DNA from 3 places in the Lysinibacillus sp. 54212 genome. Region 1 is predicted to be linked to each of the others. Evidence: riboswitches for the same ligand, from Rfam matches in the RefSeq annotation. Region 1 holds a riboswitch; each other region holds the start of a gene.
The links. Region 1 has a riboswitch for lysine ahead of V4T18_RS06055 (amino acid permease). Riboswitches for the same ligand answer to the same signal wherever they lie in the genome.
Positions count from the first base shown of each region.

Region 2: linked by a shared signal. The riboswitch ahead of V4T18_RS13560 (transporter substrate-binding domain-containing protein) and the one ahead of V4T18_RS06055 (amino acid permease) in region 1 are both predicted to bind lysine.
Region 3: linked by a shared signal. The riboswitch ahead of V4T18_RS12310 (ACT domain-containing protein) and the one ahead of V4T18_RS06055 (amino acid permease) in region 1 are both predicted to bind lysine.

Region 1 is NZ_JBAFWZ010000006.1:104,938-109,116, reverse strand. It holds gene V4T18_RS06055 (amino acid permease) at 1-1,422, opposite strand, end outside; lysine riboswitch at 1,535-1,709, opposite strand; gene V4T18_RS06050 (CynX/NimT family MFS transporter) at 1,849-3,057, shown strand; gene V4T18_RS06045 (restriction endonuclease) at 3,125-3,679, shown strand; gene V4T18_RS06040 (hypothetical protein) at 3,830-4,179, shown strand, end outside.
Region 2 is NZ_JBAFWZ010000020.1:45,064-49,242, reverse strand. It holds gene V4T18_RS13570 (amino acid ABC transporter ATP-binding protein) at 1-123, opposite strand, end outside; gene V4T18_RS13565 (amino acid ABC transporter permease) at 120-857, opposite strand; gene V4T18_RS13560 (transporter substrate-binding domain-containing protein) at 938-1,792, opposite strand; lysine riboswitch at 1,894-2,080, opposite strand; gene V4T18_RS13555 (tryptophan-rich sensory protein) at 2,422-3,171, opposite strand; gene V4T18_RS13550 (stalk domain-containing protein) at 3,629-4,179, opposite strand, start outside.
Region 3 is NZ_JBAFWZ010000016.1:46,057-50,235, forward strand. It holds gene sdhA (succinate dehydrogenase flavoprotein subunit) at 1-343, opposite strand, end outside; gene V4T18_RS12300 (succinate dehydrogenase cytochrome b558 subunit) at 433-1,050, opposite strand; gene V4T18_RS12305 (YslB family protein) at 1,322-1,744, shown strand; gene V4T18_RS12310 (ACT domain-containing protein) at 1,920-2,399, opposite strand; lysine riboswitch at 2,480-2,658, opposite strand; gene uvrC (excinuclease ABC subunit UvrC) at 2,691-4,179, opposite strand, start outside.

The DNA of each region.
Region 1 (4,179 bases):
GATTTTTGTTTTATGTTTTAGTTTATAGCCTAGCCATAATATTGCGAATAGCGGAAGGCCAATATACGATACTAAAATACCGTACCAGTCAATCGAGTCACCTGTAAATGCTGTGTAGTTTTGGCCAAGGATGACAATCATACACACGATAAAGGCGAAGAGTGGTCCAAATGGATATAGTGCTGCACGATAAGGAAGCAGCGATACGTCTCGTCCTTGCGCAATATATGCTTTTCGGAAACGATAATGACTAATTGCAATTCCTAGCCATGCAATAAAACCGGACATACCCGATGCATTTAGTAGCCACATATACACGACACCATCACCGAAGAAGGATGCTAAAAATGCTAAGCTTCCTACTGCCAATGTAGCAAGAAGTGAATATACCGGAATACCACGTGTATTCACCTTCATGAAAAACTTTGGTGCTTTTCCGTCTACCGCAAGCTGATAGAGCATACGGCTTGCTGCATATAGACCTGAGTTTCCTGCAGATAGCATAGCCGTTAAAATAATGGCATTCATCACAGAGGCAGCAAATGCTACACCTAGATTATCAAAAACAATGGTAAATGGTGATACAGCGATATCATCTGATAATAATCGTGTATCTGTATACGGGATTAATAACCCAATTGCACCAATGGCAAAAATATAAAACAGTAAAATACGCCAGAAAACCGAACGTACCGCTTTCGGAATACTTTTTGCTGGATTATCCGTTTCGCCTGCCGTCACCCCTAATAGCTCTGTCCCCTGGAAAGAGAACCCTGCTGCAAGGAATATACCAAATGTTGCTAGGAAGCCACCGTTAAATGGTGCTTCATCCACAAAGAAATTTTTAAAGCCTACAGGATCATTTCCACCTAAAAGCCCAAAAATCATTAAGAAACTAACAATAATGAAAATAATAACCGTTGCAACTTTAATCATCGCAAACCAATATTCACTTTCGCCATATGCTTTAACTGACAACATGTTAAACGTTAATACGACAGCGATAAACATAACTGTCCACAACGCTGAAGAGCTATCTGGGAACCAATATTTCATAATTAATGATACTGCCGCGATTTCTGCCGCAATTGTAATTGCCCAGTTATACCAATAGTTCCAGCCAAGCGCAAACCCAAGTGCTGGATCAACAAATCTTGTTGCATACGTACTAAAAGAGCCGGATGTTGGCATAAATGCCGCCATCTCCCCTAAGCTTGTCATTAAAAAATACACCATAATACCAATCAATGCGTAAGCAAGTAGCGCACCGCCAGGACCAGCCTGTGCAATGGAAGCGCCGGATGCTAGGAATAATCCTGTACCAATCGTCCCACCTAAAGAAATCATCGTAATATGACGACTTTTTAAACCTCTTTTTAACTCAGATTTATGTCCAAGCCTATCTATTTTTACTTCACTCATTTTTTTATAACTCCTTTTGATTTAAAATGCTTTTGGCATCTTTCATCGCAATGAGAAAAATTTAAAACCGCCACAAGGTAATGTGACGGCTTATATTAAGTCCTCATCAACTTGAAACGATAGCTCACCCGCTAAAATGCGGCAGTTCTGTTCCTATTCGAAAACAGCCCCAATAGTATGCCCTGGTAGTGACAAACTACTTCGGCAACCATTCCTTTCATAAAGCTTCCCCGATTCTCCAAATCTCAGCTATACTAGTCATAATGATTGCGACCTCTACCCCATTTTCAAATGAGGCAAAATCTATTAAATTAGATAACGTCTTCGAGTTTAACATAGCAAATTTTTGTTATCAATTATTTTTGCTTTTTCAGTTTTTTTAGACTATTCAGACCAATAAGAAAAGCAATAGGAGGAATATTCACAATGGCATCAACAAAAGAATATAGGAGCAAAAAATTACAATTCAATAGCAAGGTCATCTTATTTGTTGTTGCTATTATCCTTGTAGCTATGACATTACGAACACCACTAACCGTTGTTGGACCGATTACGTCATTTATTCGAGATGGACTTGGTATTTCCAATGTGTTAGCAGGATTTTTAACGACTATCCCATTACTCGCTTTTGCAATTGTATCGCCATTTGCTCCACGTGTTGCATCACGCTTTGGTATGGAGTGGACGTTATTTTATTCAGTCATCCTACTTACTTTCGGGATTATACTACGCTCACTCGGAACAACGTCACTACTACTCGTTGGCACAGTGTTAATTGGCGTCGCGATTTCTTTCGGAAATGTTTTAATACCAAGCTTTTTCAAAATGAAATATCCGTTACATATTGGATTGTTAACTGGAATTTACACAGTGGCGATGAATTTATCGAGTGGTCTTGGTGCAGGTGTCAGCTATCCAATTGCTAATACTACAGTCGGTTGGCAAGGAGCATTAGCTATTGCGCTTGTTGTCACAATTGCAGCAACCTTATTTTGGATACCACAATTGCGAGGGGAAAAAGTCCAGCTATCTAGCGGAACATCAAAAGGAGCAGGGTGGTCAACTCTAATTCGCTCCCCACTTGCTTGGGCAGTGATGTTCGCCATGGGATTGCAGTCCTTCATTTTTTACACAACTGCTGCTTGGATCCCAGAGATTTATATTTCACAAGGTATTGATGCAGCAAATGCTGGCTGGCTATTTTCTGTCATGCAGTTTGCACAAATCCCTATGACCTTTATTACGCCGATTATTGCGGCAAAGCTTACAACACAACGTCCATTAGTACTAGTATTTTCGACTTTCTACCTTATCGGATTTACTGGCGTGCTTATGGAATGGACGGATTACGCTGTAGTTTGGATGATATTTTTAGGTCTTGCTGGCGGTTCATCGTTCGGACTCGCTATGATGCTCTTTACTCTTCGTACGCGTACTGCTTATGAAGCGGCAGAATTATCGGGATTTGCACAGTCAATTGGTTATTTACTAGCAGCAGTCGGACCAACCTGCTTCGGATTTATTAAAGATGTTACCGGAAGCTGGTTCGTACCGAATACGATTTTTATTGCCATTGCCATTGCATTGCTCATCTCCGGATACATTGCAGGTAATAATAAAACAATACACGAATAAGGCAAACGTATGTACTCTTTTGTGCTATAATAATGGCGAGGATGATTTTTCAAAGGAGAACATAATTTTGCGTAAACGTAGAGCAAAGAAAAAAAGACGCATTCGTATACTGCCAACACTTCCTATACTAATCGTTGCCGCGCTTGGCTGGTATTTCACCCAAACATTGCAAGGAATCGGAGCAGCAATTGTTCTTTATTTTGTGTTATCGATAGGCTTTAAGGCTTGGCGTAAATCACGTAAAACCGCGCGCCTTAGAAAAGCTGGTATGAAGGAAGTCGATGTAATGACAGGCGAAGAATTCGAGCAGTTTTTAGGTGAATTGTTTAAACGTCGAGGATTTAAAGTGACTTATACAGCCACTTCTGGCGATTACGGAGCAGATTTGATTTTAAAGGACCGTGAAGACATTATCGCTGTACAGGCGAAACGCTATTCAAGTACTGTCGGAGTAAAGGCTGTGCAGGAAATTATCGGTGCTATTAAAATGTATGAAGCTACTGAAGCTTGGGTTGTGACGAATAGCTACTTTACAAAACAAGCAATAAAGCTAGCGAACATTAACGATGTATATTTAATCGATCGACAAGAGCTAATTGACTTGATTTTGAATAAAAAATAAGTATATTTTACCCTCCAAAACTATATTTGGAGGTTTTTTATTTTGCAGCTTGCCGTAATTTTTTATTCTATGTATGAACACATACAAGGTTATTAATACTACATTTAACAGCGAAATTAGTAGGAGCTCCGCTATAAGGAAGTGATGTTTATGGATAGTCTCCAGCAGCGAATGCATTATGCTATTGCACGCTGTAAAACAGCTGAATACGAAGAAGCAAAAATCGTGATTAATCAGCTATTGAAAACATATAAAAGAAAAAAGCAACAAGATAAAATTGAACACTGTCTTTTTTATCTTGCTTGTATTGCCTATGTGCGTGGTGAAATGAACGTTTTTCTTTCCCACTATAAAGAGCTGGAGCGACTTCAATCTAACGAACAACAAGCTCCGCACTTTTTGATACGTGGATATTACACGCTACAGCAGCAACAATACAAGCTTGCTCTAGGTTTATTTTCAAACGCAGCCGCTTTTCCAGAGGATGATAATAGCATTTC
Region 2 (4,179 bases), on a different contig from region 1:
AGAACCAGATGAGCCGATTAAGCAAACAACCTCCCCTTTTTGCACATTAAAATTCACATCACGAAGGACTTCATTCGAGCCGAAAGATTTACTTAAATTTTGTATTTCAATTACGTTTGTCATTGTAAGACTTCCCCTCCGCTATGTTGATCTACTTTTTTATATGCATCAGGTCCATCCATTCTTCTCTCTATCCAGCGTAGGATACGAGTTGCTGTAAAGGTCATAGCTAAATAGATTAAACACGTAATTAAAAATGTTTCCGCAAATTTATAATTGATCGATGCAATCGACTTTGATTGGAAATAAAGCTCGGTTACACTTATAACATTTAATACTGCTGTATCCTTTATATTCATTACTAACTGATTACCGGTAGCAGGTAGGATATTTCGAGCAACCTGTGGAAGAACTACATGAATCATCGTTTGCAGATGGTTCATCCCGATTGCTTGTGCCGCCTCATATTGCCCCTTATCGATGGACACAATGCCACCGCGTACGATTTCTGCCATATAGGCACCCGTATTTAAACCTACTACGACTAGTGCAGCGACGAATGTATCAAGCTTGATGCCATATGAGAATAAACCGAAGTATATTACCATCGCCTGTACAATCATTGGAGTACCACGGAATACTTCAACATAGCACGATAAAATGAAGTTAAATATTTTTAAAGCAATACTTTTCACCGAACGTTTTCGCACTGGAATTGTATGCATAATTCCAATAAAAAATCCGATAAGCACACCAATGATTGTACTAATAATTGCAATCATTAGCGTTATCCCTGCACCTCGTAAAAACATTGGCCAGTTATTTTCTAGAATATTGAGTATTGTTTCTAAACTCATGAAAATCCCCCTAACAGTTCAATCACTGTCTTTTAGAAAAACTAGCCGACAAAATTATGTTCGGCTAGTCCCATTATTTATTATTGAGCTGGTTGATTAGCAATCGCAGCATCCATTAATTTTGTACGTTCTTCTTCAGAAATACCTTTAATAATTTCATTCATTTTGTCTGTAAGATCTGACCCTTTACGTACACCGATTGCTACTGCTGTATCAGCTGGATTTGTTTTAAACCCTTTTTGAAGCTCTACATAAGCAAAGTCCTTATTCGCTGCTGTTGACGAAACCGCTTCTGGACGCTCCGCTACATAGCCATCAATAACGCCTGATTTTAATGCAACGCGCATTGCATTGAAATCATCCATTGCTGTTTGTTTATCAACATTAGGAATTTGATCGATTACATCATAGTTAGTCGTACCTAATTGAGATGTGATTTTCGCCTTTGCAAAATCCTCTAATGTTTTAGCTTTTTCAAATGGACCACCTTTTTTCACAACGATAACAAAATCAGACGTATAATAGTTTTCTGTGAAATCGATTGATTCCTTTCGTTCATCAGTCGGACTCATCCCTGCAATAATGGCATCAACTACACCTGACTGCACGGCAGGAACTAATCCGTTCCACTCCATCTTTACAATAACTAACTCTTTGCCAAGACCTTCAGCAACCTTTTTGGCGATTTCAACATCATAGCCACCTGCATATTCAGCAGCCCCGTCGATTTTCACTGCACCGTTTCCATCATCCATTTGAGTCCAGTTGAACGGTGGATAACCTGCTTCCATCCCAACTCGTAAAACATTGCTTTCTTCTTTTTCTTGGTCATTGTCATTTGACGATGAACCTGTTTTACCATCATCAGAACCACATGCAGCAAGAATTAACACTGTCATCATCCCTGCTATCAATACTAAAAGCTTCTTTTTCATACGATTCTCTCCTTTTTCTGAAAGTTTAGGCAATAAATAAAGCGACCTTAGAAGAACTTAAGGTCGCTTGAATATTATTAGCCCATATCCTCTAGTTCCCATATTGAGATAGCACACCTTGTAATGAACGGGAAGGATCAAACAAGACAGTCCTGCAATTATTCATTGCAGACCCAGCGAAACGTAGTGAGCCTACGAACACGCTTCGGCGATATTTCCTTCTTTTTCATTTCATCGTTTGCTCTAACTCTATGAAAAACTAATAAATACCGCGCCTCTACCTCACGAGACTGTGAGGTTTATATTTAATTAATAATAGAATATTACAACATTCTGATTTATGTGTCAATATTCATTTTTCTGATATATGAAACAATATGCTAATATATACTTCATTTTGCATTCATTTACATTCACTTCAAGGATACGATTCCCACCTTGCTACGCACTTTCAACAAGACTAAAGTCACATAAATCTCTACGGACATATAAAATTATGTGATGGTTCAATATCTAAACATTATTCATTTCATACCAGTTCCTATATCTTTATTGGTGTACAAGTAATCCTATAATAGATTATATGATTCTTTTCTCTTCAAAAAAAACTAGATGTTGATAACTCACAGCTAATTTTTTGATGAAGGCTTTAAAGATTTCATCTTCCTAGGAATGTCCCATTTCATCCCAACAAATATCCAAAACAACAGCAATAAACTGTAAACGAATGGCATATAGAATAAAGCTCCCGCATCTTTTCCATTTTGTACGGCAATACCAATAAAAGCCCAAATAACAACGAATGAAAATAAAATATCTCTGTTTTTCACACGAATATAAAAGGCTAATAATGTTGCTAATAACAGTAATATTTGGGCCCACGTTTGTTCTGAAATACCCCAACCATTCCAGCCATAATACTTCAGTACATAGCTGATATTTGCCATTAGCGCTACACTAATCCACCCTAAATAAACCGAAAACGGCAGTCTATCAGATAAGCGATAATCACCTGCTGGATAACTCCTATAAATGATAATCAAACTTAATAATAGGCAAATCATAACTACTACAGATATAAGGAAGTAATTATAATGCCAGCTCAACAACCAAGCGATATTGTAAAGGCATGTAATAAGGAAAAGATCTATTCTATACCGACTCACCTCATCTGTTGGAAGACGGAGCTGTTGGAAGAGCCATATTCCTAGTAAAATATAAATTAACCCCCAAATAGCAAACACATACCCGGCAGGAGTAAATAATACATCTACTTCATTAGAGATTTCACCTGTCGTTTTTCCGTTTATCCCTACCGTGGTGGCTAAAGCATTAATGCTAATCATTGCCAAATAACTAATAACGGCTAACCATTTCATGTCTTTCCCCCCTCAAAAGATCTTTACTTCAATATATTTCGTTCCAAGAGGGCAATATACATGACTTTCTAAAACAATTTAGGAGTGGCTCATAGACTATAAATAATCAAGGTAACAAAGGAACTCTATAGAGTTATATGCCTATCCTGAATACCACATATTCAAATTACCAAGTTAAAACAAAAAAGTCCCCCACAATCATTGATATACCAACGATTGTGGGGGATACTGTTAATTATGAAATTAATAGTTCTATACTCTTTTTTATTCTTCAGGAAACTTCTCAACCCGCTGTATAATAGGTTAAAACTCAAATTTACTATGTAACTCCTTTGAATTCTTTTCATAAATTTTCCTTTTCATTATGTTTTTTATCCTCTTGCCTGTAGAACACTTTTTGGCAACTTAAAATCGATCAAAAAAACTACCTCAACCGAGATAGTCTTTTTCGTGTTATTTAAGATTCACATGCCCAACCGTCTCCATCAAGGTCCATTTTGGGTTGGTAAGCCCAATGTCCCTTTTGAACACCTTTTGGGAAATCTTTTCTTAACTCTGTACAGTTCTTGTACGAATTATTAGGAGATGTAGGTGGTTCTGGTTCTACTACCTCATCACCTGGTTTGAACTCTTTTGCGTCAATTGAATAAGAATCACTATTTATAGTAGCGATGATTGTCCCATCTTGAGCCGTCGAGTAAGCTTTAGCACCAACTGCTTTGATGTTACCTAAAACACTTTTGTGAGGATAACCGTAAGCGTTGTCTTTACCGTAACTCAAAATAACCGATTCAGGATAACTAGTAGATTTTAAGAAATCCAATGAAGTGCTTATGTCAGATCCATGATTACCAGCTTTTATAATTGTGCCAGGAATATCTGCAAAATATAATAATTTTCTTTCTATCTCGCTATCTGCATCGGCCATCAATAAGACATCACTTTTACCAAAGCCAGCAGCTACTACTAAGCTAGCGTCATCGATATCATCCGCATCGGGGTTTGCAT
Region 3 (4,179 bases), on a different contig from region 1:
GACGGAAGTCAAGTAGTCCTTCTGGTGTACGGTTAAACATAACTCCCATACGGTCCATTAAGTGAATAATACCAGGGGCTGCATCACACATACCCTTTACTGGTGGTTGGTTTGCTAAGAAGTCGCCACCATAAACTGTATCGTCAAAGTGGATCCATGGAGAATCCCCTTCACCTTTTGTATTTACTGCACCATTAATTCCGCCCTGCGCACAAACAGAGTGTGAACGCTTTACTGGAACTAATGAGAATAATTCAACCGCAGTACCATCTTCAGCTGCTTTAATTGTTGCCATTAAGCCTGCTAAGCCGCCACCAACAACAATTACTTTGCTCTTTGCCATGATTGATTCTCACTCCTCTAACATTGCTTTATCTATCCATTTCGAACACTTAATGTTGCAAGTTTATTCACTAATTAATTGCAACTTGTTTATACTACGAACGCTAAAATTGCTGCTACGCCGACAATCGAAAGCACTACGAAGAATGCCATTGTAATATATGTAGCAATTTTTTGTGATTGTTTTGACTGAGTAATACCCCAGCTTACTAAGAACGACCATAAACCGTTTGCTAAGTGGAATGTTGCAGATAAGATACCTACGATATAGAAAATTAAGAATCCAGGATTATCTACAATTTCAGCCATCATATCAAAGTTAACTTCAGCTCCAAGCGCCTTTTGAACACGCGTTTGGAAAATGTGCCATGCTACGAAGATAACTAGGAAAATCCCAGTCATACGTTGTAGACGGAACATCCAGTTACGGAAAGTACCGAAGCGCTGTGTGTTGTGCGTTGCAGTAAATGCAATGTAGATTCCGTAAAATGCATGGAACATTAATGGTATATAAATAATTACCCATTCCATTAGTAACAATAATGAGTGAGGAACTAATTCCATCATTCCTGTAGCATTATTGTAAGCTTCTTCACCACCAACTGCAGTGAAGTTCAGTGATAAGTGGAACACCAAGAACAAACCTACTGGAATTACACCAAGTAAAGAATGTAAGCGGCGCCATAAAAACTCACGATCTTTCGACAAGATTGTTACCCCCCTTAGTACTTAAAATATGCTTTTCTCTTTGTCAATACTTTGTAACCGTTAGGTGATTGACTGCATATTTCATCATGGTACAATATTATGACATGTCCATTGTACTCTCAAGAAGTACAAGCGTCAAGGCACTGAGGATTATTTAAGGACCACTAAAAACGTACATTTTCGCTGCTTAAAACACGTTTTTTCTAAAACGTGTCATTCCATATGGGAATAAATCTAAAAAATAAGAAAATTCTAGAAAGAGGTTAATAGAATGAATGAAGATAAGATGAAAGCGATTCCAATATTCGGCTATGAAATTATTCGGGATCATGTCCTTTCTTCCATACTGGGTAAACATGAAAATGATGTATTATACTGGGCTGGGAAAGAGCTAGCTCGCAAGTTTCCGTTATTTTCTATAGAAGAAGCAAATTCTTTTTTTGAACAAGCCGGCTGGGGATCCTTATCGTTAGAAAAGGAACAGAAGGATAGTGCAATTTACGTATTAGAGACTGACCAAAATATACTAAAAACAAATCAGCGTTGTTTTAGACTTGAAGCAGGTTTTTTGGCAGAGCAAACTCAAAAACTAAATGGCTTTTTAACAGAATGCTATGATGAAGTGAACGGTAAACAAAACAAAGTTTCATTCACTGTAAAATGGGATTTAAAAGAGAGAATTCTCGCAAAATAAACGTGTAAATCGTAATTAATTAATAAATCACTATCTTCAACAATGTATCGTAATTTTACATTCTAAAACATTCATAGATTCTTACAAAGGATATAGTCGTCTGATTAGTTTTAAACTGACTCAGACGACTTATTTTTTGCCCCGAAGATTTACAATTATGGCCTATACACGGCCACTACACACTTATATTTAATTCATCATATAAAGCGTTTGCAGCTTTCATCATATCCTCTTGAGCAACGACTACCGATATTTGATCGTCCGATCCTGAAGCTGTTTTCACTAGAATCTCTTCCTTTTCAAGACGGGTAAAAATGGAGCTCGTAACATCGGGCATTGAAATAGTTTCTGTCCCTAGTATTGTGATCTTCGCTAAGCCAACTTCAAAATCTGCAAAACTAAAGCCTAGCGATGCTTTAGTTGCCTCTAGCACACGAAGAGCCTCAGGGAATGCTTCCTTGGCGATTGAAAATGAAATCTTAGAATTTTCACCGTCTATATTCTTTTCAACACCACTATCTACATCGATCCCTTGTCTAGTAAGCTCGTTAAAAATTTCTTCTACTAATGCCTCTTTAAAATTATTGTATCCTACCGTAATTTGAATAATATCTGATTCATACTGAACACTTTGCACACTTGATTCCCGTTTCATTTCAACACTCCCCTTTAAGAAAAAAAAGGCAGCTTCTCACACATGTGAAAAGCCGCCTCAAAAACGAATCTAAAATTAGTTGTCGAGATAGCTCTCCAGAATACATCATTCTGACAGTTCTACATTTCTTAAACGTAAAACCAGCAAAGGACAGGAACAAGCTGTCGTTCACTTCGGCGGTTTCCCCTTTCCAATATGGTCATAGGAGTTGTTCCCCCTCACAAATTGTACTCTTGAAGCCCGCGCCTCTATCTAAAAATATTGAATTATTATTGTAAAGATAGCATAATGCTAGTCGTTTTTCAACGTTTCTTTCTGAAAATAGCCATAAATCGAAAGAGCCAGTTTATTTGGGATACCTGCCTCTAGTAATTGTTCGATGGATGCTTCTCTAATTTTCTTCACGGAGCCGAAATGCTTAAGAAGCTGTTGTTTCCGTTTAGGTCCAATACCTTCAATTTCATCAAGTACCGATGTAATCGCATTTGTTTGCTGCTGCTGACGTAAAAAAGTGATGGCAAAACGATGGACCTCATCCTGAATTCGTTGTAACAAATAAAATCCATCACTAGTGCGTTTCATTTCAATCGGTGCGGGAGGATCTCCGAAAAGTAATTGTGATGTTTTATGCTTAGCGTCCTTTGCTAAGCCAGCAATCGGAATATATAAACCAAGCTCATCTTCTATCACTTCACGTGCAACCTCCATTTGGCCTTTACCACCATCGATAATAATTAAATCTGGCAGCGGCAAATTTTCACGGAGCACTCGTGAATAGCGTCTTCTAACCACTTCCTGCATTGCACCATAATCATCGTGCTTGGCTGCCTCTCGAGTTTTATATTTTCTATACTCTTTTTTGGCAGGCTTACCATCTATAAACACGACCATTGCAGAAACCGGATCCGCGCCGTGCATATGGCTATTATCAAAGGCTTCTATACGAAGTGGTACTGCGATATTTAATGCCTCTCCTAACGCTTCACAAGCCCCCACTGTTCTCTCTTCCTGACGCTCGATTAACTGGAATTTTTCATGAATTGCAATCCGGGCATTTTTAATTGCCATTTCAACGAGCTCTTTCTTTGAGCCACGCTTTGGAATCCTTACCTGCACATGAAGTAGCTTTTCCAATAGTGCTTCATCAACGGTTGCTGGAATTAAAACCTCTTTTGGCTTTATATGCTGTGGTGACTCGTAAAAGCGTCCGACAAAGGTTAAAAATTCCTCGTCTGGATCCTGGTAAATTGGGAAAATGGATACATCTCGCTCAATTAGCTTACCTTGGCGGACAAAAAACACTTGTACACACATCCAGCCCTTGTCTACTGCATAGCCAAAAACGTCTCGATTGGATAGGTCTCCCGTTACAATTTTTTGCTTTTGCATGACCGTTTCAATATGGTTAATTTGATCACGGAACTCCTTTGCTCGTTCAAACTCAAGCTTCTCAGCTGCCTCTAGCATTTTTGCCTCTAAATCGTGCTTTACGTCCTCATAGCCGCCGTTTAAAAATTTAACAATGTCTTCTATCATATCGTCGAATATTTCCTTTTCAATATCCTTTACACAGGGCGCTAAGCATTGCCCAAGATGATAGTATAAGCACACTTGGTTCGGGAGCTTCGCACACTTTCGTAATGGATATAGGCGGTCAAGCAGCTTTCTCGTTTCATTCGCTGCAAAAACATTTGGATACGGTCCAAAATATCGTGCCTTATCCTTTTTCACTTTCCGAGTCGTTAATATACGAGGATACTTTTCATTTGTTATTTTAATA